Regions from separate parts of the Rhizobium sp. 01L419 genome, predicted to be linked through region 3. Evidence: predicted binding sites of a transcription regulator. Region 3 holds the regulator's gene; each other region holds the start of a gene.
What was found. The regulator PhoB, encoded in region 3, activates phosphate uptake and scavenging genes when phosphate is short. The targets are predictions, from matches to a motif close to TGTCATNNANCTGTCAT.

Region 1 (7,196 bases), 220 kb from region 3:
AATCTCCGGCTTGAAGCCGATCAGCAGCTTGTCATCAGCTTCCAGCACGGGACGCTTGATCATCGAGGGTTGGTCGAGCATCAGCGCGATCGCCTTCTCGCGGTTGAGGTCCTCGCGAGCAGCGTCCGGCAACTTGCGGAAGGTCGTGCCTGCACGGTTGAGCACCGTTTCCCAGCCTGCCTCGTCGATCCAGCGTTCCAGATGCGCGCGGTCGATGCCGACAGCCTTGTAGTCATGGAAGTCATAGGCAACGCCGTGGTCCTCCAGCCAGCTGCGGGCCTTCTTCATCGTGTCACAGTTCTTGATACCGTAGATGGTAGCGACCATGGGGTTCGATCTCCCTGTTTCGGCAGGGAGATATCACGGCGGATAAGCGCTGCAAACGTCGTTCGGCGTTTATCCCTCGAGCTCTTCGATGAGCGCCGGCAGGTCGGCCACGGTCTCGATAATGTAGTCGGCGCCGGCGGCGATCAGTTTCTCGCCGATCCTTTTGTGCAGCTCGGCCCGCGCCTCCGGCGAAAGCGCATCCACTTCTTCGGGCGTCAGGCCGGCTTCATTGCCGGAGAGCGTTACGCCGACCGTCACGCAGCCGGCGGCAGCACCTTCGGCAATACCCGGTTCCGTATCGTCGACCTTCAGGACGGCAGAGGCCGGATAGACCATCAGATCGACGAAGCATTTGTACATGCCGATCGGCGTCGGCCGGCCGAGCGGCAGGTCATCGGCGCAGATCAGGTTGTCGGGCGCATAGCCCTGTTCGGCGGCAAGCGGCAGCACGCGCTCCATGATCGAGCGCGTATAGCCGGTGGTTGAGCCGATCTTCATCTGCCGCTCACGCAAGTACTCGATCGTCCTCAGTGCGCCCGGTACCAGTGCGCAGTAATTGCTCACGACCGCCTCGTTGAGCGGCACGAAGAGTTCGTAGACCTTATCGATTGCCGATTCGTCAGGGGAGGTACCGCATGCAGCCTGCCAGCGGGCGGCAATATGCGGCTCGGCCAGCATTGCCGCAATATGCGCGCGCTTTGGGAGCCCCATCGGTTTGCGGGCATCGGCGATCGTCACTTCGATGCCGAACTTGCCGAAGGTTTCCACAAAGGCGCCCATCGGCGCGAAGGAGCCAAAATCGATGACCGTGCCGGCCCAGTCGAAGACCACTGCCTTGAATTGCGTCATGCTGCGCTCCCGTAAAGATCTTCGATGGTTTCCTCGCCGATGCCGAAAGCAGTGGATGCACCGCAGCCCGCCGTGACCACGACGATGCGCAACGCGTCGAAAGGCTTGTCGGTGAACCGCCAGCGGTCCGGGGCGGAGGCATAGGTGCCGATCCAACGCTCGGTGATGAAGCGTCCCGGCAGGTTGAGCACGGTGTCCAACTCGTCGAGGATCAGCCTGTCGACCCGCTCCAGCCCAAAGGGATCGGGCGTTTCGGAATAATGATGGCTGTCGCCGACGACGAGCGAGCCGTCCTCCGACTGCGTGACGATCAGATGGATGCCGTTTTCGCGCTCGGGCTTGAATTCCCGGTCGAGCCTCGCCTTGAGCACAGTCGCCTCCGGTAACTCGGCATAGCCGAGATAGCGTCCAAGCCCGAGATCGGACATGACGGCTGTGCCGAGCGAAACCCGTTGCGCCGGAACGACGCGCATCATCTGCAGTTTGCAGCGCGTTACGTTGAAAGCAGCGATCCGGTCGGCAAACAGGCTCTTGAAATCATCGCCCGGGCAGACGACCACTGTTTCCGCCTCGATCACCCCTGCAGTCGTTTCGACTCGCGGCGGTTCGACGGCACTCACCGCCGTGGAGCGGCGGAACTCGATGCCGTATTTGACTTCAAGATACCGCGCGAGCAGGGGAATGGCAGTTCGGGACTCCACGCGCAGCTCATGCGGGCTGTAGAGTGTAAACGGCGCTGCCTCCGGCCGCAGCGCCGGCACGAGCCGCCGTGCTTCGTCGACCGTCAGTCTTTCGCAGCCTTCGCCCATTTCGGTCCGCAGAAAGGCATCGATCACGCCTTCGGATTCGTCGAGCCTCGCTGCCAGCAAAAGCCCGCGCTGCAGGACATCGATGCCGGCCTCGTCCACCACTTCGGCCCAGATATCACGGGCCTTCCGTGCCTTGCCCCAGCAGTCGCCAGCCTGCTGGCCGGTCACCGTCACAAATCCGAAATTGCGCACCGAGGCGCCGTTTGCCTGTGCGTCGCGGTCTATAACCACAACGCGTTTGCCGCGCTTTGCCGCCGCCAGCGCATGCGCCAGCCCGATAATTCCTGCGCCGACGATCGCAACGTCGTATTGCGGCATGAAAGCTCCTTCGCAACATGTCTGCAACGGCTTGGCGGATTATCTTGAAGCCTGTGTGACAGTTGCGCGGAGCCTTACATTCGCGTGTGGAAAAGAACGCCGGTTCAGTTTTCCAGCGCGCCGGCCCTCCGCGTCGCCTTGCTCGGCCGGTCGGCCGCGATCTTCACTAGGTCGCCTCGCCGGCGCACCAGCCGATCGGACGTGCGGGTCAGCAGCAGCCCGCCCTGCGGCGCCAGGATGTGGATATCGCCTTCGGCAAAGCCGGGTCGGGTGATGATCGTCGCCAGAAGCTCTCCTTCAGAAACACGTTCGCCGATATTGCGATGGAACAACACTGTGCCACCCTGCGGCGCGCGCACGATCTCGACATTGTCGAGCGGCACGGCCGGTCCGAAGAAGGTCTTGTCACCGCCTGCCCGGCCGTTGACGACACCACGCCCGATCAGGAATTGCAGCAGGCCTTCGGCGTCTTTTGCGGCCATATCGGGATAGACGTCGCGCCGGCCGCGCAGCTCCACCGTCACCGAAAGCTTGCCCGGAAGCTTTGTCTTGCGCTCGCCTGGCACCTCATATTTCCAGGCAAAACCGACCGCTTCTTCAAAGGCGGAGCTTTCGCCATCAGAAAGCAGCACTGCTTCCATGTCGAGCGCATTGGCAAGGTCCGCTGCCTCCGGCCAGAAGGCCTCATCGATATAGGCATATTGCAGCGATTCATCATCGCAATGCAGATCGAGCACCAGATCGGCCCCGAGTGCCATGTCAATCAGCTTTCGCTTCAATCGATCTGTAGCCGGATAATCATCGAGACCGTCAAGCAACTCCTCCCGGTCGCGAACCGAGATCAGCGGAAAATCCCGATTGAAATTGGTCCGCGATCCCAAATCGAAGCGGCCCTGCAACTCGCCGAAATGCGATTGCGCCGCCCCGATCGGATTTGCCTGCGGCACGAGCGTGATATCGCCGGCGATACGTCCTTCGCTTTCTGCTTGCCCGAGTTGAAGGCAGAGAAAATGCGCAAGCGCCGTTCCCGGCAGTTCATTGGAATGCAACGCGGCCTGGATATAGACCTTGGGCGCCGCCGGATCGCTTCCTCTGAAGCGCATGACCGGCAACCGCCATTCGATGCCGGGCGTATCGCCGGGGATGATGATCTCTGAAACGTCCACTGTCTTGCTCCGCATGTGCATATTGAGTGGGGAGTTTTAGGCGAATCCCCACCCGCGGTGCAAGCGCAGCTCAGCCGATGAGAGGCCACCGGTTGATGACGTGATGCTCGCTCTTCCCATAGATGCTGTGAATCAGCAGGAACTCCTGGACGGTCCAGCGCACAGGTCGGTCAAGCTTTTCAGGCAGCACGGTCTTGCGATCATAGACCATCGTCATGTGCGGCGTCAGATGTCCGCCAACATTATAGGGTAGCCCGGCCTCGTAGAGACCTTCTTGAATTTGGTTGCGAAGATCCAGCAGGCCTTCGTTTTCTTGCCTGCCACAGATGACGAAAGCCTGCGCTTGGCCAGGATGCTTGAAGCTCATGGCCTCGTCGAGAACAATTTCGAACGGCTGGGCACGGACTGTCGCGGCGACTTGTTCAGCGGCGAACACGATATCATCCGGGAGCCGACGGTAGGCGCCAATGCCGTTCAGCGTGACATGAAGCACTGCGTTGGGCCGCGAGGGCCCGGTCAGAGAATGTCTATTGCGATACACTTGCGCGATGTCCAGCGCCTCGGATGCCGCTTCGATGGTTGGACGAAGCGCGAAGAAAATCCTGTCGTGAAATTCTCCGACAAGATCGGATTTCTTCTGCGGGCCTGCGCTATTCGGATCGAGTGGAAAATGAGGCATTTGAACTACGGACTACATCGCCCGCCTCCTTGTTTCGACAAGGAGGAGCATACCCGGATTGACATTATAGTCAAGAACAAAACATGAACAAAATATTTTTTGGGGATATTAAAGACTGAAACGGCTGCCGCAAGGCAGCCGTTTGTTGGCGTCAATCGAGCGTTGAGACAAGTCTTATGCAGCGTTCTTGACGAGCTCAGCCGCCTTCTTGGGAGACCTGGTGCGGGCTGCCTTCGGCGGCGCGAGACGAAGAACATCGTCTGCCAGCAAGCGGGCATTGTCTTGCGCCTTGTCGAGATTGCTGACACGGGCAGGATCCATCGTGTAGAGGCTGCCGCCGGAAACGAACATGTCGCGATAGGCCGCGCGCTCGATCAACGCCGTGTCGATGACGTTCACCTCCTGCTTGGCGAGCAGACCCTTTACGGCGAGCAATGCGCGCGTCGTGATGATCGAGCTGATGCGGGTCAGCACGACCGAATGCGGGATGAGAATATCATGCTGGGCCGCAAGCTGCTTCAAGATCTCAAGCACCTGCGCGCCGCCGACGGCATCCATGGCGCAGCCCTGCACCGGAACCATCACATGATCTGAAAAGCCGATGGCCTTCGCCATCAGCGGGGTCATCCCGGCCGGCAGGTCGATGATGACATAACCGCCCCGTTTCTTGAGGTCCTTGATCTGCTGTTCGATCGTATCTTCACTGACGCCTGGCATGACGGCGAAATTGGCTGCTTCCCCTGTCAGGCGGTGCCAGCGTGTGGCCCATTGCTGAGGGTCTGCATCCAGAACGGAAACGCGATGGCCACGGCGAGCCAGTTCTGTGGCAAGAACGAGGGCGACCGTCGTTTTGCCGGCGCCTCCTTTCGTATTCGCAAAAGTAAGTGTTGGCATCGATTACCTCGGGTTGATGAGTTGGCGGCACTCATCCCTGAGAGAGACGCGTCTCGGGCTTAAAGGACAGCGGCTTTCGCAGTGATGAGTTGAAAAGGTCAAACAGCAACCTTGCGTGGCGCTGTTTTATCCTGCTGTCCGAGGTTGATTTTTTCTGGGTGTAATCGGTTGGTGGCGGGCAGTAACCCTTCTCGGCGCCTTATTTGATAGCGTAGCCGCCGCGAAGCGATCGCAGCTCGGCTTCCGATCGGATTACGGCAAGCGTCGCCTGCGACCTGCCGGGCGTCAGTCGCGCGATATGCACAGCCCCGCGAGAAGCGGAGCGGAGGCGGCGAGCCTGCGGGATACGAACTCGGTAAAGAGCTGCACGCGCTTCGTCTTGCGCGTCTCCCCCTGTGTGAGAAGCCAGAGCGTTCCATACATGTGCAGGTCGGTGCCCGGCACCCTCACCAGTAAGGGGTCGGCATCTCCGACGAAGCACGGCAGTGTTGTGATCCCGAGCCCTTGCCGCACAGCAACGATCTGCGCCTCGGCGTCCGTAATCCTGAATGGACCCCCCGCGGTGCGAACCTCACCCTCGCTGGCCCAATCCGGAATTCCATGAATGCTTATGACGATCCACCGGATGGGATCAGGCGCGCCCGCACGCCATGCGGCTAGTCGGTCGCGGGACATGTAGACTCCACCGAACAGCTCCGGTCCCTTCAGGCCGTGAAGATTGAGCGGCAGCGTTTTGCGGTCGTAAACGACGCGGATCGCCACGTCGGCCTCTCTGTTCGTAAGATTTGCCAGCTCGCCGGACGACGAGATTTCCATCTCGATGTCCGGATGCAGGCGCGCGAAATCGGCGAAATCCGGCATGAGCAGGTGTGTCGCGAGTGTCGGAGCCAACGTCACCCGCAGAAGCCCGCGCACGCTTTGGTCGCGCCCGAAGACGCGCGTCTCCAGCTGGTGTGACGACGCTTCCATCTGGTTGGCAAGCTCGAGGACCTCCTCGCCCGCAGCCGTCAGGCGATAGCCCGAAGGCAGCTTTTCGAACATCCGCGCCCCGAGGCGTTCTTCGAGCTGTGCGATGCGTCGCAGCACGGTCGAGTGATACACCCCGAGGCTCTCGGCGGCAGCCCGCACTGAGCCTCCGCGCGCCACAGCCAGAAAGTAGCGAATGTCATCCCAGTCGATCATGGTGCAATCCTGCACCGCCCGGTGCGCCTTCCAAAGCCGTCTCTACTGCATCGTACTGCAGTATTGGTGGTCATCAAAGGCCATGTTGACAAGCGCGATATCGACTGTCGCGGCCAGCATCATTCGTCCGGCCGGATCGATTTTGCACCACCGATGTGCGCGCTTCCGCACTCACCGCCTGAATCCTGCGGACCTATGTTGAGGGTCTCGGGGCGTCCCCGAACGACCAGGGGCAACGAAGGATGCATGACATGAACAGACTGAATGGAAAGACTGCCGTTATCACCGGTGGCGCTACCGGCATCGGCCGCGCCGCAGCAAAGCGCTTCATTGACGAGGACGCCTTCGTCTTCATCTTCGGCCGCCGGCAAGATGCGCTCGACGCGGCTTTGGCGGACCTCGGGCCGAATGCCCGCGCGGTGAAGGGCTCGGTCTCCGATTTGGCCGACCTCGACCGACTCTACGCGGCGGTGGCGGCCGAGCGCGGAACCCTCGATATCGTCTTTGCCAATGCCGGGGCGGGAAGCCCGCTTCCGCTCGGCAAGATCACCCCCGAGCACATCGATGAAACTTTCGACACCAATGTGAAGGGTACGATCATGACGGTCCAGAAGGCGCTGCCGCTGATGGGGGAAGGCGGTTCGATCATCCTGACCGGCTCTAGCGCCGGCACCACGGGCGCCCCGGCATTCAGCGCCTACAGCGCGAGCAAGGCGGCAGTGCGCAACCTCGCGCGGACCTGGGCGGAAGACCTTAAAGGCACCGGCATCCGTGTAAATGTGCTGTCGCCCGGGGCAACGGCGACCGAACTGGCGAAGGAAGCGCTCGGCGAGGAGGGCCAGAAGGTCTTCGCCTCGATGACCCCGCTTCAGCGTATGGCCGATCCGGCGGAGATCGGAGCGGTGGCTGCATTTCTCGCGTCGCCGGACAGCAGCTTCATGACCGCCAGCGAGGTCGCGGTAGACGGCGGCC
Region 2 (7,196 bases), on a different contig from region 3:
CCATGACATCGATGAGACGGAAACGTTCCAGCAGCGCGGCTGCTTCATCAGCCACCTCGCGGTCCGCCGAAAGTGGCCGCCAAGCGAAACGGCCATGCCCCCGGCGTTCGCTGATCGCCAGCATGACGGAATCCAGCGGCGTGAAATCGCCGAAGAGCTGGTTGATCTGGAAAGTGCGCGCAAGACCCTTGCCGACGCGGCGATAGGAGGAGACGCTGGTGATATCTTCGCCAGCGAGCAGGATCTCGCCGCTGTTCGGTGTCAGTACGCCGGTTAGCAGGTTGATGATCGTGGTCTTGCCGGCGCCGTTCGGGCCGATCAGCGCATGGCGCGCGCCCTGGCGGATCTGCAGCGAGACGTCATTGGTGGCGATGAAGCCGCCGAAGCGCTTGACGAGGTGGCGTGTCTCGAGGGCGAGCGTCATTTACTTTCCTCCGCGACGGCTTGCTGCATGCTGGCTTCGCGCTTGCGCGTCGAGCCTGGTAGCAGGGTCTGCCAGCGCGTCAGGCGCTCGCGGCCGACTAGGACGATGATGATAAGCACGAGGCCGATCCAGAACATCCAGTATTGCGGCGTGATGACCGACAGCCAGTTGCGCAGGATCGAGAAGATGACAGCGCCGAACACGCCTCCATAGAGATAGCCGACGCCGCCGATAACCAGCACCAGCAGCACTTCGGCTGACCTGTGGAAGGCGAGAACGTCAGGCGAGACGAAGCTGGTTGTCTGGGTCAGTAGCGCGCCCGCTATGCCGGCATAGGCGGCGGATATCGTGTAGATTGCGACGATGCGGCGGGTGGGCGAGATGCCGAGCATGGAGGCGCGGCGCTCGTTGCGCTTGATCGCCTTCAGCGACAGGCCGAAAGGCGAATTGACGATGCGCCGGGCGCCATAGGTCAGGACCATCAGCACAATCAGGCAGTAGATGTAGCCGGTGCGGCCCCAAAGATCGAATTCGAAATAACCGAGGATTGGATTGATGATGACGCCGCTGAGGCCATCGGCGCCGCCGGTAAGCCAAGCGGCCTGATTGATGAGTTCGGCCAGCAGCATGGCGACACCGAAGGTGGTCATCAGGCGGGTGAGATCAGAACCGCGCAGCACGAGGAAGCTCGTCAGAAAGCCGAAGATGCCGCTGACGAGGCCAGCGACCAGCAGACCGATAATCGGCTCGCCGGAGACATGGACGGCAAAGAGACCAGCTGCGTAAGCGCCAAGGCCGAAGAAGGCGGTATGGCCGAGCGAGACGATGCCGGCGTAGCCGAGGATGAGATCCAGCGAGACAGCAAAGAGCGCCAGGATGACGATCTCGGTCAGGATCAGCATCTGCGACGGCAGAAGGAAGATTGCGGCAATGGCGACCAGCCAGAGAGCAAATTCCCAGATCTGCCAGCGGCCGGCGCGCTTCAAGAGCCCCATGGCCTCCATAGAGGCGTTGTTGCGTTCGCCGCTCATCGGCTGCCCTCCCGGGAGAAGAGGCCATGGGGCCGCAGGATCAGCACAAGGATCATGACGGCATAGATGATGAAGGCGCCGAGCTGCGGCACGTAATATTTGCCGGCGACATCGGCGATGCCGAGCAGAAGTGCTGCGATGAAGGGACCGGTGATGGACGAGGTGCCGCCGACGGTGACGACGATCATGAAATAGATGAGATATTTCAGCGGAAAGTTCGGATCGAGGCCGAGCAGTTCGGTACCGAGCGCGCCACCAAGACCGGCAAGGCCGGAGCCGAGCGCGAACGTCAGTGCGAAGATGACCGACACGTTGATGCCCAAGCCGCGCGCCACGCGTCCGTCATCGACGGCGGCGCGAAGCTGGCTGCCGAAGCGGGTGCGGGTGAGAGCTAACTGAAGTGCTACCGTCAAGGCTGCGCAGATGACGATGATGAAGAGGCGGTAACGGCCGATATCCATGCCGAGGAAGCTGAAGCGGCCGCTGAGTTCGGGCGGCAGATTGATGAGCTGCTGCTGGCCACCCATGAAATAATCGATCGCGGCGATCGCCATGAAGACGAGGCCGATCGAAAACAGCACCTGATCGAGATGCGAGGCGGAATACAGGCGGCGGTAGAGCAAGCGCTCCAGCACTACGCCGGCAAGCGCCGTGACGATGAAGGCCGCCGGCAGGCACCAGTAGAAGGATATGCCGTAGCGGTTCATCATGATGACTGTGACATAGCCACCGGCCATGGCAAAGGCGCCGTGCGCCAGATTGACGAAATTCATCAGGCCCAACGTGACCGACAATCCGCAGGCGAGAACGAAGAGAAGCATGCCATAGGCAATGCCGTCGAACAGGATTGTCAGCATGAGACCTCACTGCATGCAGGCGGCGGAATTGCTTCCGCCGCCTGTTCCTCGGGGCTTACTTGGCAGCCGTATTCGGATCGTGGATCTTTGGATAAGTCGCGAACTCGACATTGTAGAGCTCGCCGTTCTTCTCCTTGACCTCGCGCATGTAGATGTCCTGCACGATGTCGCGGGTATCAGGATCGATGGTGATCGGGCCACGGGGGCTGACGAATTCCATGCCTTTCATGGCTTCGACGAGCTTGGTGCCATCGGTATCGCCGCCAGTCTTTTCGAGCGCGGCATAAGCGACGTGCATGGCATCATAACCGCCGACCGACATGAAATTCGGGCGCATGTTCTTGTTGGCCTTGCGGACTTCGGCGACGAAGGCCTTGTTCTCAGGGCTGTCGTGATCGGTCGAGTAGAAATGGCCGGTGATGACGCCCTTGGCAGCCGGTCCCATTCCGTTCAAGAGGTCGTCATCGGTCACGTCGCCGGTGGCGATCAACTTGATACCGGCATCCGCAAGACCCCGGTCGATGAACTGTTTCATGAAGATCGCGCCGACGCCCGACGGCACGAAGACGAACAGGGCGTCAGGTTTGGCATCGCGCACGCGCTGAAGGAAGGGTGCAAAATCGGGGTTCTGCAGGGGAACACGAAGCGCTTCTACAACCGTGCCGCCCTCCTTCTTGAACTGGTCGGTAAAGCCCTTCTCGATGTCGATACCCGGGCCGTAGTCAGTCACCAGCGTGACGACCCGTTTCAGGTTGTTCTGGACGGCCCAGGTGGCGACCGGAACGGCCGATTGCGGACCGCCCATCGAGGTACGTACGAAATAGGGCGACTGCTTCATGATCGCCGACGTCGTGGCCGAGGTGATGATCGCCGGGACCTTTGCCTGATTGAGAACTGGGGCGACACCCATGGCAAGTGGCGTCAGACCGAAGCCGACCAGCATCTTGACGCCGTCATTGACGACGAGTTCCTGGGCGATGCGGCGGGTCTGGTCGGCCGTGCCGGCGTCGTCACGCAGGACAAGCTCGATCTTCTTGCCTGCAACCGTATCGCCATTGATTGCCATGTATGCGCGAGCGCCCGCCTCGACCTGGCGTCCGGTTGAGGCGAAAGGGCCTGTCATAGGCAGGATCACGCCGATCTTCACCGTTTCCTGTGCAAATGCAGGTGCTCCGGCAAGCGTCGCGAGCGCAGCGCCGGCAACGAATAGTCTTCTCGAAAACGAAACCATGTATACTCCTCCCAATGTTGCGCACCATATCTCTCTCCCGGAGATATGCCCGCGACCTGCGCGTTTTCCTTCGCTCCTCCGAAGAAAACGCCGCCGTCGCGAAAATTGCTCAGCAAGTCCAATGTATACATAAAACTTGACATGGCACAAGCCGCGGCCATCTGTAGAACCAGTCGATTGCCGCCGCCGAAACGGCCATGAAAGGCTGTACAAGCCGGGGTTCCCGGTCTGTAATTTTGCGTTTTGCCAAAGCAAATTTTCGATCGTCGCAACTCTGTCATATAGCTATGGCGAGAACGTGCTTTATCGAGCAAATTGAACAGGGAGCGTGCCATGATCGAAAACACTGAGCTCGACCGTATCAAGAACGAAATTGCGGACAGCTTCGACGAGGAGCTGGAACTGCAGTTGGAGGAGGACCGGCTCGACGAGCTGGTCGCCGAGGGCATGTCCGGCCCGGCGGAACAGACGCTTGAACGCAAGCTCTATTTCCGCGAGCTTTTCCGCCTGCAGCATGAACTGGTCCGCCTTCAGGACTGGGTTCAGTACAAGAAGCTCAAGGTCGTCGTACTTTTCGAAGGCCGCGACTCCGCCGGCAAGGGCGGTGCGATCAAGCGCGTGACCCAGCGCCTCAACCCGCGCGTCTGCCGCGTCGTGGCGCTTCCGGCGCCGACCGAGCGCGAGCGGAACCAGTGGTATTTCCAGCGCTACACTCCACACCTGCCATCGTCAGGCGAAATGGTGCTCTTCGACCGCAGCTGGTACAACCGGGCCGGCGTCGAGCGCGTCATGGGCTTCTGCACCAAGGACGAGCTGGAAGAGTTCTTCCGCTCGGTCCCCGAGTTCGAGCGCATGCTGGTGCGTTCGGGGATCATTCTCATCAAGTACTGGTTCTCGATCACCGACGAGGAGCAGGAATTCCGCTTCAACATGCGCATCCACGATCCGCTGAAGCAGTGGAAGCTTTCGCCGATGGACCTGCAGAGCCGCGTCCACTGGGAGGAATATACCAAGGCCAAGGAAGAGATGCTCGATCGCACCCATATCGACGAAGCGCCGTGGTGGGTCGTCCAGGCGGTGGACAAGAAGCGGGCGCGCCTGAACTGCATCGCGCATCTGCTGGGCCAGATTCCTTACGAGGAGGTGCCGAAGCAGGAGATCGTGCTTCCCGAGCGTGTGCGCCACGATGATTATCAGCGCAGCGCGGTTCCTCAGGAAATGTACGTTCCCGAAGTCTACTGACGATTGGAAAAGCTGCTGCCGGTTTCCGGCAGCGGCATGCTCAATGCGCTGATTGCTGCTTGGCGCGCGCGACGATCTGCGTCGGATTGACGAACTGCAGCGCGATGATGAGCCAGAAGAGCGTCGTCACCATATAGATCACCGCCATTGCATCGATCGACTGGCCGGCGCGCACGCCGGATGCAAAGACCGCGTAATAAAGCGAGACGACAAGCGTCTGCGTCTGCGGCCCCGCGATCAGGAAAGTCAGCTCGAACATGGCAAGCGTGCGCACCAGAACCAGCAGCAGTGCCGCCAGCATTCCAGGCAGCAGCAACGGCAGCAGAATGCGGATGAAGAGGCTGGTCGTGCCGGCGCCGAAAACGCGTGCTGCTGCCTCGATGCGCGGATCGATCTGCTCGATGAAAGGGATCATGACGAGCACGACGAAGGGGAAGGACGGGACGAGGTTGATCAGCACCACGCCCCAGAACGTGCCGCCGAGGCCGAGCTGATAGAGCACGGTCGCCAGCGGAATGCCGTAGGTCAGCGGCGGGATCAGCAGCGGCAGAAGGAAGAGCAGGATGATGGCGCGCTTGCCCGGAAAGTCGCGCCGCGCCAGCGCATAGGCTGTCATCACGCCGAGAATGCCCGAGATGAGGACGACGACGAAGGCCATCTCGAAGGTGACGATGACGACGCTGGAAAGCTGGAACTCGCTCCAGGCGCTGAAATACCAGCGATCCGTCCAACCGCGCGGCAGCCATGTGCCGAGCCATCGCGTGGCGAAGGAGTTGACGATCACGGCCGCGATGACGGCTAGCAGGTTGAGGACGAAGAGGGTCGCGAGCGCCCAGACGGCGATGCGCCAGATCTTTGAAGTAAGGCCCTGGTCACGGATCATGGCTCAGCCTTTCGTGCCGCCGGCCGGGCCGCGGTAGAAGAACGAACGTGCGCCGAGAATGGCGACAACGACGAAGAGCTCGACGCCGCCCATGATAAGGGCGATGGCCGTGCCGTAGGAATGGTCATATTGTTCGAAGGCGGCCTGATAGGCGGCAATCGAGATGACGCGCGTCGGACCGGCCGGCGCGCCGAGCAGGACAGCTGATGGAAAGACGGCGAAGGCCTGCACGAAGGAGAGGCAGAAGGTCACGGCAAGACCGGGCACAAGCAGTGGCAGGAAAACGCGCATGAAGCGCTGCCGTGCATTGGCGCCGAGCGTGGCTGCTGCCTGCTCGATCGCCGGATCGATGCCGGTGATATAGGACAGCGTCAGCAGGAAGGCGAAGGGAAAGCCGGTGATCAGCAACGAGGCGAAGACGCCCCAGTAGTTGTTGGTCAGCTTGACCGGTGAATCCAGGACGCCGAAAAGAATGAGTGTCTCGTTGAACCAGCCGCGCGGCCCGAGAAAAGTCAGAAGACCATCGGCGACGAAGACCGTGCCGAGCGTGATCGGTAGCACGAGAATGGTTGTCAGCAGCCGCTGCCGGCGCATCAGCCGGACGCGGAAGGCCACGGGGACTGCGAAGGCCAGGTTGACGATGGTGACAGGCAAGGCGAGCCACATGGTGTTGGCGATCGTGCCGTACTGGAACTGGTCGGAGAAGAACTTCGCGTAATTTTCGTACCAGAACCCTCCATCCTTCGGCATCAGCGAATCCGCGACGCCGTAGATGAAGGGATAGATGAAGAGCGCGATCATGAAGAGCAGGCCCGGCAGCACAAGCAGCGTCGTGCCATCAAGGCCTTGGGCGGCGAGCCTGGTTTTCAGTGACGGCCCGCTCATCCGGCTGCCCCCTTGAAGACGAGCGAGCGACCTGCGACCGGCTGCAGCGCCGCCGCGGCGCCACGCGGCAATGCGTTATCGGCGCGGAAATAGAGGTCCGATCCGTCGGCCGAGCGAGCCATGCCGAAGAAGGCGCGGCCGCGATATTCGGTGCTGGCGACGGTGACGGGAATGCCGATGCCGTCATTGGTTGCGACGAGATCTTCCGGGCGCACGGAAAGCACGGCGGCATCGCCTACTTTAAGCGTATCACGCATGGTACCGGTCAGCCGGGCGCCGGTGGTTTCGATCTCGGCCTCGTTGCCGGAGACGGAGACGACGCGGCCGGGGATGCGGGTGCGGAAGCCCATGAAATCGGCAACATTAAGATTGACCGGTCGCTGGTAGAGGTCCTGAGGCGTGCCGATCTGCTGGATGTGGCCCTGGCTCATGACGACGATACGGTCGGCAAGCGACAGTGCCTCATCCTGGTCATGGGTCACGTAAACGGTGGTGGAGCCGATCTGATCATGGATGCCGCGGATTTCGGCGCGCATTTCCAGGCGCAGCTTGGCGTCCAGGTTGGAGAGCGGCTCGTCCATCAGCACGATCGGTGGGCGGATCACGATGGCGCGAGCGATGGCGACGCGTTGCTGCTGACCGC
Region 3 (7,196 bases):
CAGTTCACTGCGAAATACTTCCGGTGAGGCGTTCGACTATGTCCCTAGATTGCGGCGTTAATTAAATCCCCCTTTTATCAAGGACAAATACCTTGTACGTTCGAGCTATGCCTTAAAGGCATAGCGAGGACGCGATGGAACTCAGGCATTTGCGTTATTTTATTGCTGTTGCGGAAGAGGGAAGCTTACTGACCGCAGCCGAGCGGCGGCTACACACTTCCCAGCCCTCACTCAGCAGGCAAATTCGCGATCTGGAAACCGAAGTCGGTGTAAAACTGCTGGAACGGCAGCCGCGCGGCGTGACGCTCACTGCCGCCGGTAAAGTGTTTCTTGATCACGCGCGGCTGGCGTTGTTGCAAGTCGAGGCGGCTGCGGAAGGGGCCCGGCGGGCAGAACAGCCGCAAAAGCAGTCGTTCACTATCGGTTTTCTCGCAGGGCAAGAGGTCGTGTGGCTACCCCACGCACTGCGCATTATTCGTGAGGAAGCGCCGGAGGTTGAAATCATATTGTCCAGTCAGTCTTCCCCGGACCTTGCTCTGGCGCTGATGCGAGGCAAGCTGGACGTCGCTTTCCTTCGCCCCGAGACGCAGAGTGTTGGTGTGTCGTTCAAGTTTTTAGCCAAGGAGCCACTGATCGCCGTGCTGCCGGCTGACCATCGCTTGACGTCGCAGAAAAAGATCCGGCCACAGGATCTTGCCCGCGAAACTTACGTCAGTTCGGCTAGAATTTCTCCGGTATTGCAATCCCTGATCCAGGAGTACGCGTCGAACGTTGGGATCACACTCAAGGCAGAGTACGAAGGTGAAGGCCTGCCATCAGCAATGTCGCTCGTCGTGTCTACAGGTGGAATAACGCTTATTCCGCTTTATGCGCAAAATATGCTGACGCCAAATGTCGTTGCTAGAGCACTTGAGGGTGTGCCTCCGACAATTGATCTCACCTTAGGATACAACGATTCAAATTCCTCACCTTTGCTCCGCCGATTTTTGTCTCGTTCTGATGAATTAGTCGCCAACGTACAAAATCAGAGCATCATCCGATATGCTGAAGTTCCATAGCAGAGCTCACGCTCATCTTGGTGACGGCTTCGATTGGCTAACGCCAGCAAGCCGACAGTCCCCTTCCGGCCCCAAATCAGTCGATGCTCAAGGCTCAGAGAATGTTCGCAATCGGCGCATAGCAGATGTCCCCGTCATCGCTTGAGCCCTCGCGATGCAAGGGGCATGTCGGTCAAGGTGTCAGCAAGGCAACGCCTACTCTTAAAAAGCCCACCCGAACAAACAAACGGGCCGCCCGGGAAAACCCGAGCGACCCGTTCGTGACCTCCGATCACTCGGATCAGGCTTCCATGGAATATCCCGCGCCGCGGACGGTGCGGATGACATCCTGCATGTTGGAGAAATTCAGCGCCTTGCGCAGGCGGCCGACATGGACGTCGACGGTGCGTTCATCCACGTAGATATCGTGACCCCAGACGCCATCGAGAAGCTGCGAGCGGGAGAAGACCCTGCCCGGCGACGACATCAGGAATTCCAAGAGGCGGAATTCGGTCGGGCCGAGGCGGACTTCGCGGCTCTTGCGATGGACGCGATGGGTTTCGCGATCGAGCTCGATATCACCACATTTCAAAACGGTGGAGAGAACCTCCGGACGGGCGCGTCGCAGCATCGCCTTGACGCGGGCAACGAGTTCCGGCGTGGAGAAGGGCTTGACGACATAGTCATCCGCGCCGGTCGAGAGACCGCGAACGCGCTCGCTCTCTTCGCCGCGTGCCGTCAGCATGATGATCGGCAGACGCTCGGTTTCCGGCCGCATGCGCAGCCGGCGGCAGAGCTCGATGCCGGAAACGCCCGGCAGCATCCAGTCAAGGATGAGCAGGTCCGGGGTGCGCTCCTGAAGCCGGATTTCGGCCTCGTCGCCACGGAGGATCGTATCCACCTCGAAACCTTCAGCCTCGAGATTGTAGCGGAGAAGCACGCTGAGTGCCTCTTCATCTTCAACAACTGCAACTCTTGGGATCATGCGTGTCAGTCTCCTAATGCATGATCCTTAAACCGGGGGTGATTTAAGCAAGGGACCATGCAGGAACTCGGAATTGGCTGCGACCCTTGCGCGCCCCAGCGCGGGGCGCGCACGCAATCGGCAGGTCCGGATTACTCCGTCACCGCACCAACGGTATTGGAGCTGTCGTCCTTCGGACGTTCGCCCTCCGGCTGGGCGCCGGTTGCCATGTAGTAGATCGTCTCGGCGATGTTGGTTGCATGGTCGCCGATGCGCTCGATGTTCTTGGCGCAGAAGAGAAGATGCGTGCAGCTCGTGATGTTGCGCGGATCTTCCATCATGTAGGTCAGGAGTTCGCGGAACAGCGAAGTGTACATCGCGTCGATCTCGTCGTCGCGTTCGCGGATCGCATTCGCCTTGTCAGCTGAACGATTGGTGTAGACGTCGAGCACTTCCTTGAGCTGGACGAGCGCCAGTTCGGAGAGATGCTCGAGGCCGCGGGCGAGCTTGCGCGGAACGCCGGTGCTCTGCACCGCGATGACGCGCTTTGCCGTGTTCTTGCCGAGATCGCCGACGCGCTCGAGGTCGGCGGCGATGCGGATCGAACCCATGATCTCGCGAAGGTCGGAGGCCATCGGCTGGCGACGGGCGATCGTGACGATCGCCTTGTCGTTGATCTCGCGCTCGGCGTGATCGAGGATCACATCGTCGGAAATGACCTTCTGAGCAAGCGCGGTATCGCCGTTGACGAGCGCGCGGACAGCGTCGCCGCCCATCTGTTCGGCAAGGCCACCCATCTCGGAAATGCGCCGGGACAGGAATTTCAGATCGTCATCGTAAGCAGAGAAAATATGTGTTGATGCCATGGGGCTTTGTCCTCGAAATCGGGAAGGCTTCACATCGCCAAAATCAGCCGAAGCGACCCATGATGTAGTCCTGGGTACGCGGATCGTCCGGGTTGGTGAACATCTTGTCGGTATCGTTCTCCTCGACCAGGTTGCCGAGGTGGAACATGGCCGTGCGCTGCGATACGCGAGCGGCCTGCTGCATGGAATGCGTCACGATGACGATCGTGTAGTTTTCACGCAGCTCGTGGATCAGCTCTTCGACCTTGGCAGTTGCGATCGGGTCGAGCGCCGAGCAGGGCTCGTCCATCAGGATGACTTCCGGGCTGACGGCAACGGCGCGTGCGATGCACAGACGCTGCTGCTGACCGCCGGAAAGGCCGGTGCCGGATTCATGCACGCGGTCCTTGACCTCGTTCCAGAGGCCGGCGCGCTGCAGGCTGGTCTCGACGATCTGGTCGAGGTCGGCCTTGGACTTGGCAAGGCCATGGATGCGCGGGCCGTAAGAAACGTTTTCATAGATCGTCTTCGGGAACGGGTTCGGCTTCTGGAAGACCATGCCGACGCGGGCGCGAAGTTCGACGACGTCGATGTCGGGATCGTAGATGTCGTCGCTATCGAGCGTGATCTTGCCGGTGACGCGGCAGCCGTCGATCGTGTCGTTCATGCGGTTCAGCGATCGCAGGAAGGTGGACTTGCCGCAGCCCGAGGGGCCGATCAGGGCGGTCACGGTGTTTTCGCGGACGTTCAGATTGACATCGAAAAGCGCACGCTTCTCGCCGTAATAAACGGAGACATCCTGACCGATCATCTTATACGGGACGTTGCTCATTTTCTGGTCCAGCGCCTTCTCGACTGCGGCTTCCGTCAACATGTTCATGATCTTTACTCCGTTTACCAGCGGCGCTCAAAGCGACGACGCAAGAGGATAGCTCCGAGGTTCATGACGATCAGGAACAGGAGCAGGACGATGATGGCACCCGAGGTTCTTTCCACGAAGGCGCGCTCGGCTTCATTGGCCCACATGTAGACCTGAACCGGAAGTGCCGTGGAAGGATCGAGCGGGCTGGACGGCGCCTGGGCGACGAAGGCGACCATGCCGATCAGCAGCAGCGGCGCGGTTTCGCCGAGTGCGTGGGCAAGGCCGATGATCGTGCCGGTCAGGATGCCGGGCATGGCAAGCGGCAGCACATGGTGGAACACCATCTGCATCTTGGAAGCACCGAGGCCGAGGGCGGCCGAGCGGATCGACGGCGGCACGGCGCGCAGTGCTGCGCGGGTGGCGATGATGATCGTCGGCAGCGTCATCAGGGTCAGCACCAGACCACCGACCAGCGGTGCCGAACGCGGCAGGCCGGCGAAGTTGATGAAGACCGACAGGCCGAGCAGACCGTAGACGATGGACGGCACGGCAGCGAGGTTGTTGATATTGACCTCGATCAGGTCCGTCAGCCTGTTCTTCGGTGCGAATTCCTCGAGATAGATCGAGGCGGCGACACCGATCGGCAGCGCAAGCACGAGGACGATCAGCATCAGGTAGAGCGAGCCGATGAGGGCGACGCCGAGACCTGCAGCTTCCGGACGGCTGGAATTGCCGTTGACGAAGAGGCCGGTGTTGAAGACCTTGTGAAGCGAACCGCTTGCCTTCAGCTGGTTCATCCAGCCGACCTGCTTGTCGTTCACCTTACGGTTCTTCTCATCGACCGAGAGGTCGATCTGGCCCTTGTTGGCGCTGTCGACATTGGCATCAGCCAGGATCGTGACATTGACGGTCTTGCCGATGATCGAGGGGTCGGCAACGACCATGTCGCGCAACTGGATCGGCGCACCCTTGGACAACATGTTGGATGCATCGCGCACGTCGGGACGGCTCGACGCGTTGATGCCGAGCTGCTTGACGATCGCGTCACGCAGGAGAACCGGGTAGCTGGCGGCGATGAGAACCGAAGGATCGGTCGCACGCTTGTTATCCGGATCGATGGTCTTTTCGGTAAACTCGATCGGCAGCGTGATCGCCGTCTGCTGGAACGCGGTATAGCCGTTGCTGATGACGGTCCACAGCAGGATAAACAGGAAGATCAGGCCGAAGGAGATCGCGGCGATACCATAGGCCTGGAAGCGGCGCTCAGCAGCGTAACGGCGCTTGATGCCGATGTCGCGGCGCGCAGGCGCCTTGGAGACCGTGACGCCGGCGACGGGGGAAACAATATTCGTCATTCGTACTGCTCCCGGTATTTGCGCACGATATAGAGCGCGTAGATATTGAGGCAAAGCGTGATGAAGAACAGCGTGATGCCAAGCGCGAAGGCAACCAGCGTCTGCGGCGAAGTGAACTCAAGGTCACCCGTCAGCTGGTTGACGATCTTGACGGTCACGGTCGTCATCGGCTCGAAGGGGTTGATCTGGATACGGGCGGCGACACCGGCCGCGAGAACCACGATCATGGTTTCGCCGATAGCGCGGGACGCCGTCATCAGCAATGCGCCGACGATGCCCGGAAGGGCGGCCGGCAGGACCACCTTCTTGATGGTTTCGGAGCGCGTGGCACCGAGGCCGAGGGAGCCGTCGCGCAGCGAGCGCGGCACGGCGGTGATGATGTCATCCGACAGCGAGGAAACGTAAGGGATCAGCATGATGCCCATGACGATGCCCGCGGTGATGACGCTCTGTGCCTGGATGAAATTGGTATAGCTGCCGGAGAGCAGACCGCTGACCTGCGCAGAGAAATCGCGCAGGAACGGACCGACCGTGACGAGGGCGAAGAAGCCGTAGACGATGGTCGGGATGCCGGCCAGCACTTCGAGAAGCGGCTTGGCAATCGAACGTACCCGCGAAGAGGCGTATTCGGCCATGTAGATGGCGGCAAAGAGACCGACCGGCACGGCGACGAGCATGGCGACGAGGCCGATATAGAGCGTGCCGAGCAGCAGCGGGATAAGGCCGAACTGGCCGAAGGAGGAGCTGCCGGCACCGGCAAAGCGCGGATCCCAGACCGTTCCGAAGAAGAAGTCGGCGAAGGGAACGACGGCAAAGAAGCGGGCCGCTTCCGACAGCATCGAGAATACGATGCCGATCGTCGTCAGAATGGCGATGGAGGACGCGACGAGAAGCGACCAGAGCATGACCCGTTCAACGCGATTGCGAGCGCGGAAGCGCGGAGCAACGGCGCGAAGGGCGTAGAAGGCGCCTGCGACGGAGATAAGCAACACGATCGCCGTCATAATGATACGGCTCGTCATGCTTTCGGCGTTCAGGGTCTTTGCGGCGTCGATCATGTAGGGCTGCGGCTCGCCAGCGAGCGGAACGCCCTTTTCATTGAGCCTTGCCTGCAGACCGGCAGGATTGCCGGAGAGGGAGGAGACCTCATCCGAAGTCAGCATGTTCATGCCGCGGGCGACCGTGGCGATCATGCTGTAGGCGAGATCCTGCTGGACGGCCGGCTGCGCCTTCACATCATCGGGAAAACCACCGCGAACGGAGGAAGAGACGATGCCCGGGCTTACGGCAAGCCAGACGAACAGAACGATCAGGGAAGGCAGAACAGCCCAGATCGCGGCATAGGAGCCATGATAGGCCGACCGCGAGTGCATGGCGGACGACCTGCCGCCTGATAGAGCCGTGGCGCGGCTGCGCGCGGCCACATAGGCAACGGCGCCGATAATCACCAGGCACAAGAGTATGATGGATGTGCTCATTCGTTACGTCCCCAGGCCCACAGCCCCCAAAGAGCCCGGCAGCTCCAGGAGCATGCCATCGGCTTCAATATCATGGAGAAGAAGTTCATTCCGCACGGCCCTTGCGGGCCGGGCGGACAGGCGATGCCGGCGCAACACCCCCGAGTGGCGCGCCGGCAAAGTCATTACATGGTCTTGCCAGCCTCTACGTCCTTGCGGATCGCATCGCGCTCTGCATCGGGAGCAGCAACGAGACCGTATTCGACGAGCGGGCTGTCAGGGCCGATCATCTGGTCGGATACGAAGAAGTTGACATATTCCTTCAGGCCGGGAACGGCGCCCAGATGTGCCTTCTTGACGTAGAAGAACAGCGGGCGGGAAACCGGGTACGTGCCGTTAGCGATCGTTTCCGTGGACGGAACGATGCCGCTCATGGAAGCAACCTTGAGCTTGTCGGCATTGTTTTCGTAGAAGGAGAGGCCGAATACGCCAACGCCGGTCTTGTTGGCAGCGATGCGTGCCAGCGTTTCCGGATAGTCGCCGTCGATATCGACTGCAACGCCGTCCTTGCGAACTGCGACGCAGGCCTTGGCCTGGGCAGCCTTCTCGGTGATTTCCTTGGCGATGACTTCCTGAGCGCCAGCAGCCTTGCAGCCGGCAGCGAGAACGTTCAGTT
Region 4 (7,196 bases), 360 kb from region 3:
AAGGAATTCCGCGTCGGCATCCTCGGCGGCGAAAACGAAACCGACCGCCTGCGCAACTATGCCTGCCTTGCAGACCACCTGAAGCAGGAATTCGGCTTCGAGAAGGTTTCGCTCTTCCCGGCTGCCGACTATGACGGCGTTATCCAGGGTCTCCTCGGCGGCACGCTCGACTTCGCCGAACTCGGCGCTTCCGGCTACGCGTCCGTTTACATCAAGGACTCGAAGGCTGTTACGCCGATCCTGACGACGCAGCAGAAGGACGGCTCCACGGGTTACTACTCGATCGGTCTCGCCCTGAAGTCCTCCGGCATCAAGACGATCAAGGACGCCAAGGGCAAGAAGCTCGGCTACGCCGATCCGGACTCCACCTCGGGCTACCTCGTTCCGCTGACGCAGATCCCGAAGGACACCGGCATGCCGAACGACAAGTTCTTCGCTTCCACGCAGTTCAACGGCGGTCACGAGAACAACCTGCTTGCCGCCTATGACGGCAAGGTCGATGTTGCTGTCGACGACTCTTCGGGCATCGGCGACTTCAAGGACGGCTACACCTCCGGTACCTTCCGCAAGGAAGTCGACAAGGGCGCCGTCGATCCGAACAAGCTCGTTGAAGTATGGCGTTCGCCGCTGATCCCGAACGGCCCGCTCGTCGTTCGCAACGCTCTCGGCGAAGAGTGGCAGAAGAAGCTCACCGCCTTCTTCACGGCCCTGCCGGAGAAGGACCACAAGTGCTTCGCAGCTATCGAAGGCGGCGACTACAAGGGCTACGCCCCGGTCAAGCACGACTTCTACAACGCTGTCGTAGAAGTTCGCAAGGCTGCTATCGGCGGCTGATTGCGCCATCCGTATGCGGGGCGGCCGGCGACGGCCGCCCTTTTCTTATGACTACAGCGCCGCGCGTCAGACGCGCAGAGGACGCTGTAGCACTTTAAATTGCGGCATAATTTCATCCTTAAATCGAGCCCGATTTAAGGAATTATGCAGTGGGCGAGGCGTTCATGACTATTGCCGATACACAGCCGCATGTGCCGACGCAGAGCACGAAGGAAATCGCCACCGCTTGGGACAAGATGATCGCCAGACGGCGTTTCTACACCATCCTCGGCCTGGTGATCCTCATCGCCGCCTTCGTCAGCTCCGTACGCTTTGCCGACGAGAGCAATGCCGGTCACTTCTTCGACCGCCTGCCGCATCTGTTCGACTTCCTGAGCTGGCTTATCCCGAAAGACTGGACCGATGTCTGGCGCGCGCTTTTCGATATTGCGAGCCCGAACGACAAGGGTGGCGAGGAATTCAACTTCGCCAATGGCCGTGTCTATGTCTGGGGCAGCTTCTACATTCCCGAATATTTCGAGCTGATGATCATCACGATCAATATCGCGCTCGTCTCGACCATCATCGCCTTCGTCTTCGCCGTTCCGCTCAGCTTCTTTGCGGCGCGTAATCTGACGAAGAATTGGCCGCTGCGCATCTTTACCAAGCGCATCATGGAATTCCTGCGCGCCTTCCCGGAAATCGTTATCGCCGGCCTGTTTTCGGCGATCCTTTCGATCGGACCGGTGGCGGCCATCATCGCGATCACGCTCCATACGATCGGCGCGCTCGGCAAGCTCTTCTACGAAGTCGCTGAAAACATCGACATGAAATCGGACGAGGGTATGCGTGCGGTCGGCGCGAACTGGCTGGAGCGCGTGCGTTTCGCCGCGCTGCCGCAGGTCATGCCGAACTATGCGTCCTATGCGCTGCTGCGCCTCGAGATCAACGTACGTGCATCGACCATCATCGGCGCCGTCGGCGGCGGCGGTATCGGTGAAGAGCTCAAGCTCTCCATTTCCCGTGGCTTCGGCGCGAAGACCGTGGCCCTGGTGCTGCTGCTCTTCATCACGATCGTCGCTGTCGACCAGTTCTCTGCCTGGCTGCGCCGCCGTCTCGTCGGCGAACACGCCTTCCTCCTGCAACATTGAGGCTGCCATGACGGTCATCGACGCAAACCGCATGCATGAGATCGAAACGCGTTATCCGGAATATTTTCACAAGTCCTTCCGCCAGCGTTTCGGCGGCCTGCTCATTGTCCTCGCGACAATCCTCTACGGCATCTATGCCGTCTGGTTCTTCGACCTGCCGAAGCTCATCGCCGAAGCCCATTGGGAACGCTTCGGCATCTATATGAGCCAGTGGATCAGCTATGACGTGCAGCCGGAATTCCGTATCCAGGACGATGGCACGATCCAGACGCGCTACCCGCGCTTCTCACCGCTTGGCGACGATCCTCATCCGGATTGGCTGAAAGCCAATGCGGATGGCAGCATCACGGTTCTCGTCAGCGGCAGCGGTCGCACGGTGACGGTCAGCAAGAGCCAGACGACGATCGTTGCCCATGGCATGACGGTGCCGGTCGATGTTTCCAGCGGCGCGCCGAAAGTCGTCGGTCCGGTTCCAGGCTGGATGACGGTCTATGACGACAACGTGCTCGCCAATCTTGGATTTGCAGGGGATGTCAGCATTTCCGTCGACCGTGTGAAGGTGCGCAAGCGCTTCATCGGCTGGGCGAATTTCGTCTTCGATACTCAGTCGCCGTTCTTCGACAAGCCGGTAGGCGAGGTCATCAGTCTCATCGTCTCCGGCCCGCGGATCCATCCCGACCAGTCGAACCTGTCGCTTGCCTTCGACAATATCTGGAACAACAGCGAATGGCAGCACGGCGATGTCTGGACCAAGCTGTTCCAGACGATCGTGATGGCTTTCCTGGGCACGCTGCTCGGTTCGCTTGCCGCCTTCCCGCTCGCCTTCATGGCGGCGCGCAACATCACGCCGAACCGGCTTCTCAACCAGGTGCTGAAGCGCTTCTTCGACTTCCTGCGTTCGGTCGACATGCTGATCTGGGCGCTGTTCCTGACGCGCGCCTTCGGCCCCGGTCCTCTCGCCGGTTCCGGCGCCATCTTCCTCACGGAGACAGGCACGCTCGGCAAGCTGTACTCGGAAGGTCTCGAAAACATCGACAACAAACCGCGCGAAGGTGTGAAGTCGACGGGCGCCTCGACCGTGCTGGTGCATCGTTATGGCATTATGCCGCAGATCGTTCCCGTCATCGTCAGCCAGACGCTCTATCAGTGGGAATCGAACGTACGTGGCGCGACGATCATCGGTGCCGTTGGTGCCGGCGGTATCGGGCTCAAACTCTGGGAAGCCATGCGCACCAATTCCAATTGGGAAAACGTCGCCTACATGGTCATCCTCATCCTGATCGTGGTCTTCCTGTTCGACATGGCTTCGAACGCGCTTCGCCAACGGTTGATGGGTGCCAAGCCCGGTCATTGACGTCAAAGTAAAAGATGATGGCGGCCCTGCCGTCATCATCATTCTGTCATGGAAATCTTTTAGCCGGAGCGTGCTTGCGGTTCGCCGCCAAATCACTGCACATTGCGCTCCCCGTTCGGACGATCTCCAGGATAAAAGCCTTGCGCTACGCTCTCTATTTTTCGCCGCCTAAGGATGATCCCCTGACCGGCGCGGCCTCCGTCTGGCTCGGCCGCGATGCCTTTACCGACGAGGCCTATCCTGCGCCTGCGTACGAGACGCTGCCGGCTGGCGAACAATTCGAACTGACGGCAGACCCGCGCCGCTATGGCTTCCATGCGACGATCAAGGCGCCCTTCGAGCTTGCCTCCTCCGTGACCGAAAAGGACCTGATGGCGGTCGTCGAAGATTTCACCGCCAACACGCCGGCCTTTGAAATCCCCGAACTGGTGCTCGGCCAGCTCGGTCGCTTCTTTGCGCTTGTGCCGGGTTCGCTGCACCAACCGCTTCAGGATTTCGCGGCAAAGGTGGTAAAGTCTTTCGAGCCATTTCGGGCGGCACTCTCCGAGGCCGATATTATCAGGCGCAAACCGGAAAGGCTCTCTGAGAGCCAGCGCAATAATCTCATGCGCTGGGGCTATCCATATGTCATGGATGACTTCGGCTTCCACATGACGCTGACCGGCCAGGTGCCGGAAGAGCGCGCGGAAGTGATGAAGGCGATCCTGACGGAGCGTTTCGCAGGTTTCACCGGCAGGCCGCTTCGCATTTCCGGCCTTGCCGTCTTTCGTGAGGAGGCGCGCGGCGCGCCTTTCAAAGTCCACACATGGCTGCCTCTTGCTGGCGCCAGAAGCTGAAAGATTTTCTGACATGAGCAAAGAAACCGTTCTTTCAAACGCCCGGATCGTTCTCGAAGACGATATTCTTTCGGGCTCCATTCTCATCCGTGACGGCAAGATCGCCGATATTTCGAACGGCAATTCGGTAGCCGGCGAAGACTTTGAGGGCGACTACATCATTCCAGGCCTCGTCGAGCTGCACACCGACCACCTGGAAGGCCACTATTCGCCGCGTCCGGGCATTCGCTGGAACAAGACGGCGGCCATACAGGCCCATGATGCGCAGATCGTCACCTCGGGCATCACCACGGTCTTCGACTGCCTGCGCATGGGTGCTGACGAAGACGGCGGCTTCGAACATGGCGAGATGCGCGAGATGGCCGACGCCATCCAGTCCGCTGAAAAGGAAGGGCGTCTGCGCGCCGAACACCTGATCCATCTGCGCTGCGAGGTCTCGGCCGACAACGTGCTGCAGCACTTCGCCGATTTCGAGAACGACCCCTATGTCCGTCTCGTTTCGCTGATGGACCATGCGCCCGGCCAGCGTCAGTTCCAGACGATGGACCAGTACATCTTTTACTATCAGAAGAAGCGCGGGCTCACGGACGAGGAGTTCGCCCGTTTCTGCGCCAGACGCATCGCTGAATCCGATCGCAATTCGACGCCAAATCGGGACGCGATCTCCAAGGTCTGCGCCGAACGCGGCATCACCGTCGCCAGCCACGACGATGCCACATCTGTCCATGTCGATGAGGCGATCGAAAACGGCGTACGCCTGGCCGAATTCCCGACCAGCATCGACGCAGCCCGGCTGTCGCATGAAAACGGCATGAGCGTGCTCATGGGCGCGCCGAACATCGTGCGCGGCAAATCGCATTCCGGCAATATCGCCGCGCGTGATCTGGCGCAGCTCGGCGTTCTCGATGTGCTTTCGTCCGACTATGTGCCGCTCAGCCTGCTGCATGCGCCCTTCATTCTTGCCGACGAGGTGGAGGGCATTACGTTATCGAAGGCAATTGCAATGGTGACGGCCACGCCAGCACGCACCGTCAGCCTCAACGATCGCGGCCGCATCGAAACCGGCCTGCGTGCCGATCTCGTTCGTGTGCACCGCTCGCATGGCGTGCCGGTGACACGTTCCGTCTGGCGTGAAGGACGCCGTGTCGCATGATGATGTCACACGAACCCCATCCGGGCGCCGGCGCCGAACACGGCATCATGGTCGTCGTCGTCGGCCCGAGCGGTGCCGGCAAGGACACGCTGATGAACCTTGCCGCCCGGCATTTCGAACGCCGTGAAGACGTGCATTTCGCCCGCCGCGTCATCACCCGCCACGGCGATGCCGGCGGAGAGGATCATCTCGCAGTTTCGGATGCCGGATTCGCCTCGATGGAGCAGGCCGGCGCCTTTGCCGTCTGGTGGGAGGCGCATGGTCTCAAATACGCCATTCCGGCAGAGGTTTCCGTCGCCCTTTCCAAGGGCCACATTGTCGTTGCGAACGGTTCGCGCTCGGCGCTGCACCGTTTCCAGGCCGCGTTTCCGCGGCTGAAGGTCATCAATGTGACGGCCCGCCCGGAAGTGCTCGCCGGCCGGCTCGAGGCTCGCGGCCGCGAGACGCATGAGGATATCATGGCCCGTCTTGCGCGCGGCCCGCTGACCGTGCGTGGCGATTATGATGTCGTGGAATTGGACAATAGTGACTCGCTTGAGGAGGCCGAACGCAGGATGATCGATCTCCTGGACGGCTTCCTGAAGGAAATCGCCTGAACGAGACAAAGGATATGAGAATGGCCATTCACGTCGTCGACTACGACCCGGAATGGCCGTCTCTCTTCCGTCAGATCGTCGGCGATCTCGAGCCGTTGTTTACCGGTCTCCATCCGATCTTTCATCACGTTGGCAGCACGTCCGTCCCCGGACTGGCCGCCAAGCCGAAGATCGACCTGCACGCAGCCTTTGCGAGCGCGGATGTCCTTCCCGAGGCGATCGAACGCGCGCAAGCGCTTGGCGCCTTCACCTTTCACGGTGACAAATACCAGCAACAGACCTGGACCTTCACCAGCGGCAAGGGCTCACACGGCGCCCGGCTCTATCTCTGCTCGGCTGACAATGCCGTGTTGCGAGACCGGATCGCTTTTCGGGATTATCTCCGCTCCCATCCAGAAAGAGCGAACGCCTATGCCGCCCTCAAGCTGAAGCTCATGGACGAGGCGAATGACGATTGGGATTATTATACCGGGGGCAAGCGCAACTTCGTGCTGGAGACGTTGCGGCTGGCTTCTGAGAAGCAGTAACCAGCCGCGCTCCGATTATTCGTTATCGCCGCGGCCTGAGACGATCTCGCGTTTGCCGACATGGTTTGCCGGGCCGACCAGCCCTTCCTTCTCCATGCGCTCGACGAGCGAGGCCGCTCTGTTATAGCCGATGCCCAGACGGCGCTGGATGTAGGACGTCGAGCACTTCTTGTCGCGCATGACGACCTTGACGGCCTGCTGGTAAAGCTCGTCGCCATCCTCGGCGCCCATGGCGCTCTTGTCGAAGACGGCGCCGTCCTCTTCATCCTCGCCTTCCTCTTCCTCGCCGGCCGTGACCGTATCGAGATATTCCGGCCGACCCTGCGTCTTCAGATGCGCCACAACCTTCTCGACTTCCGCGTCGGAAACAAAGGGGCCGTGGACACGGGAAATGCGGCCGCCGCCCTGCATATGCAGCATGTCGCCCTGGCCGAGGAGCTGTTCAGCGCCCTGTTCGCCAAGGATCGTGCGGCTGTCGATCTTCGAGGTGACCTGGAAGGAAATGCGGGTCGGGAAGTTCGCCTTGATCGTGCCGGTAATGACATCGACCGAGGGACGCTGCGTCGCCATGATGAGGTGGATGCCGGCGGCACGCGCCATCTGGGCGAGACGCTGGATCGCGCCTTCGATCTCCTTGCCGGCAACCATCATCAGGTCCGCCATTTCGTCGACGATGACGACGATATAGGGCATCGGCGCGAGATCCAGCTCCTGCTGCTCCTCGATCGGCGCACCCGTCTGCCGGTCGAAGCCGACCTGGACCATG

Region 1: AC1DUP_RS08735 (TIGR03364 family FAD-dependent oxidoreductase) is a predicted target of PhoB. The motif match lies at 2,348-2,364, and genes of this name have one in related genera.
Region 2: ppk2 (polyphosphate kinase 2) is a predicted target of PhoB. The motif match lies at 3,808-3,824, and genes of this name have one in related genera.
Region 4: AC1DUP_RS09450 (DUF1045 domain-containing protein) is a predicted target of PhoB. The motif match lies at 3,352-3,368, and genes of this name have one in related genera.

Annotation. Positions count from the first base shown of each region.
Region 1 is NZ_JBFTSM010000003.1:348,264-355,459, reverse strand. Features, by position in the region: gene AC1DUP_RS08745 (ArsC family reductase) at 1-327, opposite strand, end outside; gene phnX (phosphonoacetaldehyde hydrolase) at 397-1,176, opposite strand; gene AC1DUP_RS08735 (TIGR03364 family FAD-dependent oxidoreductase) at 1,173-2,303, opposite strand; gene AC1DUP_RS08730 (M14 family metallopeptidase) at 2,408-3,469, opposite strand; gene AC1DUP_RS08725 (2'-5' RNA ligase family protein) at 3,540-4,148, opposite strand; gene AC1DUP_RS08720 (AAA family ATPase) at 4,323-5,042, opposite strand; gene AC1DUP_RS08715 (LysR family transcriptional regulator) at 5,328-6,224, opposite strand; gene AC1DUP_RS08710 (SDR family NAD(P)-dependent oxidoreductase) at 6,476-7,196, shown strand, end outside.
Region 2 is NZ_JBFTSM010000001.1:20,837-28,032, forward strand. Features, by position in the region: gene AC1DUP_RS00115 (ABC transporter ATP-binding protein) at 1-424, opposite strand, end outside; gene AC1DUP_RS00120 (branched-chain amino acid ABC transporter permease) at 421-1,455, opposite strand; gene AC1DUP_RS00125 (branched-chain amino acid ABC transporter permease) at 1,452-2,312, opposite strand; gene AC1DUP_RS00130 (ABC transporter substrate-binding protein) at 2,368-3,543, opposite strand; gene ppk2 (polyphosphate kinase 2) at 3,877-4,785, shown strand; gene AC1DUP_RS00140 (ABC transporter permease subunit) at 4,826-5,668, opposite strand; gene AC1DUP_RS00145 (ABC transporter permease subunit) at 5,672-6,553, opposite strand; gene AC1DUP_RS00150 (ABC transporter ATP-binding protein) at 6,550-7,196, opposite strand, start outside.
Region 3 is NZ_JBFTSM010000003.1:128,742-135,937, forward strand. Features, by position in the region: gene AC1DUP_RS07605 (LysR family transcriptional regulator) at 135-1,058, shown strand; gene phoB (phosphate regulon transcriptional regulator PhoB) at 1,339-2,022, opposite strand; gene phoU (phosphate signaling complex protein PhoU) at 2,154-2,867, opposite strand; gene pstB (phosphate ABC transporter ATP-binding protein PstB) at 2,911-3,726, opposite strand; gene pstA (phosphate ABC transporter permease PstA) at 3,741-5,063, opposite strand; gene pstC (phosphate ABC transporter permease subunit PstC) at 5,060-6,541, opposite strand; gene AC1DUP_RS07635 (substrate-binding domain-containing protein) at 6,706-7,196, opposite strand, start outside.
Region 4 is NZ_JBFTSM010000003.1:487,576-494,771, forward strand. Features, by position in the region: gene phnD (phosphonate ABC transporter substrate-binding protein) at 1-834, shown strand, start outside; gene phnE (phosphonate ABC transporter, permease protein PhnE) at 999-1,964, shown strand; gene phnE (phosphonate ABC transporter, permease protein PhnE) at 1,972-3,318, shown strand; gene AC1DUP_RS09450 (DUF1045 domain-containing protein) at 3,459-4,154, shown strand; gene AC1DUP_RS09455 (alpha-D-ribose 1-methylphosphonate 5-triphosphate diphosphatase) at 4,168-5,307, shown strand; gene phnN (phosphonate metabolism protein/1,5-bisphosphokinase (PRPP-forming) PhnN) at 5,307-5,903, shown strand; gene AC1DUP_RS09465 (GrpB family protein) at 5,924-6,430, shown strand; gene AC1DUP_RS09470 (DNA translocase FtsK) at 6,446-7,196, opposite strand, start outside.